Regions from separate parts of the Paenibacillus sp. CFBP 13594 genome, predicted to be linked through region 1. Evidence: predicted binding sites of a transcription regulator. Region 1 holds the regulator's gene; the other holds the start of a gene.
The links. Region 1 encodes LexA, which represses DNA repair genes until DNA is damaged. Its sites were predicted from a motif close to CGAACATATGTTCG; they were not measured.
Positions count from the first base shown of each region.

Region 2: a site for LexA is predicted at 1,916-1,929, ahead of IFU39_RS04285 (DNA polymerase IV). Genes of this name have one in related genera too.

Region 1 is NZ_JACYVQ010000001.1:447,274-450,405, reverse strand. It holds gene IFU39_RS02175 (hypothetical protein) at 1-145, opposite strand, end outside; gene IFU39_RS02170 (DUF896 domain-containing protein) at 271-480, opposite strand; gene IFU39_RS02165 (LysM peptidoglycan-binding domain-containing protein) at 576-953, opposite strand; gene lexA (transcriptional repressor LexA) at 1,250-1,876, shown strand; gene IFU39_RS02155 (aldehyde dehydrogenase) at 1,982-3,132, opposite strand, start outside.
Region 2 is NZ_JACYVQ010000001.1:925,180-928,311, forward strand. It holds gene IFU39_RS04275 (hypothetical protein) at 1-275, opposite strand, end outside; gene IFU39_RS04280 (YolD-like family protein) at 259-627, opposite strand; gene IFU39_RS04285 (DNA polymerase IV) at 624-1,841, opposite strand; gene IFU39_RS04290 (sensor histidine kinase) at 2,165-3,132, shown strand, end outside.

The DNA.
Region 1 (3,132 bases):
CGATCAAAAATATTGGGAACAACAAGCTGCGTCCCTTAAAGACTTCTTCACCTGGTGTACCAGTGATTGGTTGACCACTTTTTTTGCGTTGCTGATTTAACTGCTTGGAATTTTTCTTAACCGTTCTCTCGAACGAACGCGACATGTGAATCCCCCTTATGTGTCTTTGTATCGGCTTACATAATTGCAAACCAACATTTCCCCCTATAAATTGCACACTCAAAATAACAGGAAGAAACCTAAATATCATAATGATATCATTAGGTTTCGTTAGTGTTTGAGTTTGCCTTGGTGGCCTTTGTCATTCTCATCATCAACAATCTCAATGGTATCCAGTTGTTGTCTGAAATTGCTGCGAATATTGCTCAAATAAATCTCTCTTAGCTCGGCACGTTCAGCAAGTTCTTCCTCTGACAATCCCGTGGACTTTTGCTTACGAGCCAATTCGTTAATGCGTGCTACCAGACTATCTATATCCAAGCTTGTCCCCTCCAAAAATACAAAGTCATATTAACTTTGCCATTATAAAGGCTGCTTGTCAAGCTGACACGCGCTAACACTCATTGACGTGCATTTTATTCTGCAAATTGCGGTAGAGCTAGTACTTGTCCCACTTGGATGGAAGTTGTATGAAGTTGATTCACTTTCTTGATTGCTTCTATATAAATACGTGTATCCATATTCGTCGGTTTATGTTCCAAAGAAATACTCCATAATGTTTCCCCTTGTGAAACAGCTATCTTTCCTCCAGGCAGAACATCATTCTCATTGCCAGCAAATACAGTTAAAACAGTGCTGCATCCAATAAATATAATCAAAGAGGTAATGGCTACCTTTAACATCCATGAAGAAATCTTGAAACGCGCTAAAACCTTCTTGTAGTTCCCTATGTTAGACTTCACCAGTTCCGAATTCATTGGTTCATAAATGCTTTGATAAGTAGAATATCTCATTAAATACCCGCCTCCAAACGTTTGTTCCTATCTGTTGGAATCAATATAACACGAACACTTGTTTTGTTCAATAGATTTTTAGAACAATTGTTCGCTTCTTTTTTGAAGGAGAAATATCTTAATTCAAATCCTTCTGCAAAGCATTTGCAGTATTACGCTCTGACTTTTGGACAAATTCGGTTCTATAAGTTAAAAAACACTGATTATATACCATTTTATTTAGAACTTATGTTTGTACGAACGGAGGTTCTATGTTATAATTTTCCCAAACGTTACTAAAATGGGGTTGATACGGTATGTCGAAGATATCCAGCAGGCAGCAGGCTATTCTGGAGTTTATACGAAATGAAGTCCGGTTGAAGGGGTATCCTCCTTCCGTACGGGAAATTGGTGAAGCGGTTGGACTGGCTTCCAGCTCAACAGTACATGGACATTTGGATCGTTTGGAGAAAAAAGGTTTGATCCGACGCGACCCTACCAAGCCAAGAGCCATTGAGCTTCTGAGCCAGGAAGAGTCTGAGCATTCTCATCAATTTGCTCATAGCGTTGCACGTATTCCTGTTGTTGGTAAGGTTACAGCCGGGGTTCCAATCACTGCAACCGAGAACATTGAAGACTACTTCCCTCTCCCTACACATTATGTAGGCGAACAGAAAGTGTTTATGCTTTCGGTAGTCGGAGATAGTATGGTGGAAGCTGGAATCGTTAACGGAGATTACGTTATTGTCCGTCAACAGCAAACTGCTGATAACGGTGATATCGTCGTTGCAATGACTGAAGACGATGAAGCTACAGTGAAAACGTTCTATAAAGAGAAAGATCATATTCGCCTTCAACCGGAGAATGCGACCTTCGAACCTTTACGTTTGAAACATGTTAGTATTCTGGGTAAAGTCATTGGCCTTTTCCGAGATATTCATTAATATTTAACTTGAGTAACAAAACTAGATGTAATGAAATACGAAAGAGGTTGCCCTGATGAACAGGGCAACCTCTTTTTTTCATGTTTATGTTATTTATGCGGCTAATTATTCACTGCGTTTCAGAACACTCTTGTGATGCGAGAACACATCAAAGCTCTGTTGTCCGTGATATGAGCCCATACCACTCTCTCCGACACCACCAAACGGGAGATAGTGTGAAGTCATATGAGAAAGTGTGTCATTAATACATCCCCCACCGAAGGATACTTGATTCAGAACCTGATCCTGCAGTTGCTCATCCTGTGTGAAGAGATATAGCGCCAATGGTTTTGGCCGGCGAACAATCTCATCCAGCATAGGATTCAGGTCACTGTACGTAAACACAGGAAGAATCGGACCGAAGATCTCTTCTTGCATCACAGCTGATTCCCATTTCACATCTCCAAGTACAGTCGGCTCAATGAGCAACTGCTCACGTACAGAACGCCCACCAATTAGCGTTTTGCCATCTGTGAGGAATTTCGACAACCGATTAAAGTTACGTTCGTTGACAATATGCGGGAAATCAGCGTTTTGTAACACATCATCCCCAAATTTATCTTTGATCTCTGCGCCAATCAGATTGATCAATTCGTCATGAACTTGTTCATGTACAAGCAAATAATCCGGAGCAACGCAAGTTTGGCCTGCATTCAGGAACTTACCACGAACAATACGCTGAGCTACCAGCTTCAGATCTGCGTCACTATGGACAATAGCAGGACTCTTACCACCTAATTCAAGAGTTACAGGAGTCAGGTGCTCTGCAGCTGCCTTCATCACAATGCGACCAACACCCGTGCTGCCTGTGAAGAAAATATAATCAAACTTCTCTTTCAACAATGCTGTGCTGGCTTCGACTTCCCCTTCCATAACGGCTATATACTCCTGAGGGAAGATCTCATGAATCAGATCATACGTCAAACGAGATACGGCTGGTGTTAATTCAGAAGGCTTGATAACTGCACAGTTACCGGCTGCAATTGCTCCAATCAGTGGACCAAACGCCAGTTGGAAAGGATAGTTCCAAGGTGCAATAATAAGCGCCACTCCGTATGGTTCAGGGTAAATGGTGCTCACCCCATCCGGCATAGCCGCATTGGTTGGGACTTGTTTGGGTGCAGCCCATTCCTGCAGATGTTCTAATGCAAAATCCAGTTCACCCAGAACTATTCGAATCTCGGAACTGTAAGCTTCCGCCTCAGATTTGTTCAGAT
Region 2 (3,132 bases), 480 kb from region 1:
TGAAGGTAACCTCTTACCGAATAATTTACTGTTAAACTCAGCTCGGATCTCTCCTCTTCAATGATTTTTATATGATGTTCCTTTAAACTTTGTTTTGATTTGTACATCTCTAAAGCAATTTTCTTTTGGGTACCGTCCAGGTAATCAATATACACCGATTTCATTTTAAAGTTTGAAGCGTATATTTTATGCTTATCTACCTCCAGAGCACCTAAAAGATACGGAAGCTCTACCAGCCTCTTTACGAGTGCAAGTTCCTCAGAAGTTTGTCTCACCGTACACACCTCCTCCTTCTTCAAACTTTACAGTGACCAATTGATCAAAATCGACCCATTCAAATCCATTATCCATTTCAATTTTTATTTTTTTTCCAAAGGCGCTGACTGAAGTGACGATTCCGTGTATATACCGATTGCCTGACTCATTAAACACTTCAAAGGTGGCTTGCAACGTATAGTTGAGGGACATATCTATATGTTGAGCAATAATCTCCCACTCATCTTCATGAATCAGTGGTTTCGCTTGATGATGAATTTGAGTACGATGCTGTATAATTCGTTCTTTATGTTGTGGAAGCATCATGCGGCTCGATTCCCATAATCCATTGGCCTCCAGTTTTTTGCTCATTTGTAATGCCCCCCAATTTTAGATGCTCTATCAATCGCTTGACCCGCAGCCGTAATGGAGCTCGCTCGAAGAATGGCAATGTCGCCATATCGATCCTTAATGTTGTCCATCACCTGATCAATGGCTCGTTTCTGCTCTTGATCATCAAAGAAAGATAGTTGATATGTATCCGCATTGGATAATTGAGACAGGGATACGCCTACACGGCGCACAGGTTGCCCATCCCAATGTTGATGGAATATGCGTTTGGCGATCTTGCACACATCAACGGTTATGTTTGTAGGATCAGACAGTTTAACTTGCCTATGAAAACCAGTTGGGTGATCAAAATCTGCTCCCGATACACTCACAGATATGACACTACCCATCAGCCCTTTTTTACGGGCTCTTCTGCACACTTCTGTACAGATATCGAGAATAACCACTTCGATCTCCCATGCTTCTGTGAAATCTCTAGGCAGGGTCATTCCGTTTCCGATATCCTTTTGTGTGCTGTGTGTGTTGACGGTTACCGGCGAATTGTCGAGTCCATTGGCGACTCTCCAGATGACTTCTCCATTAACACCCCACTTGCTTCTTAATTTGGAAAGAGGTGTATTCGCCAGGTCTTTAATGGTTCGGATACCCATCTTCCACAGATGTTTTTCCATTCTTGAGCCAATCCCCCACATATCGCGGATGGGCTTATCTCCAATGTGAAGATGCAACTCCTCTTTCTTTAAGTGAAAAATGCCACCCTCCGCTTTTTTAGCAATCATATCGCAGCATAATTTACTGATAATTTTGTTTTCACCAATGCCTGCTCTGGCATAAACCCCTGTTTCATTATAGATTTTGTCTTGAATTTGTTTGGCCAGATCGATTGGATCATTACCAAATAGATGCATAGACCCTGTAACATCAGCAAATAATTCGTCTATACTGTATGGCTCGACCAGATCGGTGAATTCCTCAATAATGGACATGATTTGAGTGGAAACTTCGATGTATTCTTGCATGTGAGGTTTTACAATGATCAGTTCAGGGCATTTCTGAAGAGACTGCCAGAGTGGTTCCGCGGTAGATACACCTTTAGCTTTGGCCAACGGACAAGCGGCAAGGATAATGCCAGAACGTCTTGCTGGATCGCCTGCAACGGCGAGTGGTTTATTTTTGTATTGGGGCATTTTTGCCTTTTCGACTGAAGCATAAAAACTCTGCATATCAATGAGCATAATGGTTCGCTGCTTAGTCCACACTGAAATCACTCCTGTACATTTAAGAACGTATGTTTCTATATATTATAAACCGAACATACGTTCTTTATGCAAGAGGTAAATATTTATATTTGGCATAGGACCATCGAATTCGGAGCGTCCGATTTATACAAACCCCATTTACTATAGAATTACGCAGCTCCAGGGTTCTGTTCGTTGACATCCACCTTTAAGTGGTGTCTTTTGTAAGCCCCTTGTCCTCATGTTCCCTCCCCTTATAAAGCTAGATATTGTAGAATAAAGCTAGAGATGATCGTTCTTATTCTACAGGAGGAAATGACATGTTGAAGGAAAAGTGTCCCACAGAGAACGGCTCTATTTTTTCAAAGCTGGCACTCGGTCTAGTTTTGATGTTTATGCTGATTGTACTGATCTTCTGGTGGATCTATCGATTAAATGTGGAAGATATTCAACGAGAGTTAGAAAAGAATAAATTGGGCGAAGTGCGATTCATGTCCTCTCAGCTATCGAATCAATTTGAGCAGGTATTAATGAATGCGCTAACATTATCAGAGGATCAATCCGTCAGAGGTTATACATATGTTCTTCATTACGGAAATGATTTTGCTAAATACAAGGCCAAGCTGGAGCTCATTGAGAAGCTGGCATTAAACAGTGCTTCCACCTCATGGAACAATACCATTATTTTGTATTATCCGGATCAAAAGGACACGGTATCTTCTGATCCCCAGTTTTCATTTCGATCATTCTCCATGTCCAAAGATCCGCTCGATCAATGGATATTACATATGAACAAGGATGGTACAGGTTATTATTCACATCTTACCAAGGGACATCGAGGGCCGATGTATATCGAGATCAGGATCTCATTAGATGTTTTGCAGAAAATGATGTCTGATTATACATCCGGAACACCGATGCTGTATGATTCCCATTTTAAAACAGCCATTCGAGGTTCAGGCTCCCTTGGACTTGCCCAGGCTGATGCTCAGGTTGTTCCACAGCTCAGAAATGACAGAGGTTTCTTTGAAATCTCCTTTCAGGACAGGAGTTACTTCATCACTTATATGAAAGCAAGTATTCTGGATTTGTACTTTATCGACTATCATCCAACCAATCAGCTTCAGCAATCGATTTCACGTAACAATACGCTGTTTGTGCTGGCACTTGTAGCCCTGCTGCTTCTTTCGCTTTTGTACATCTTGGCTCTGCGTAATCAGATTCAACAACCCATTATTCGGTTGCGTAAAGCGATCGACCGGTTTGACCGGGGAGATTTCTCCAGCCG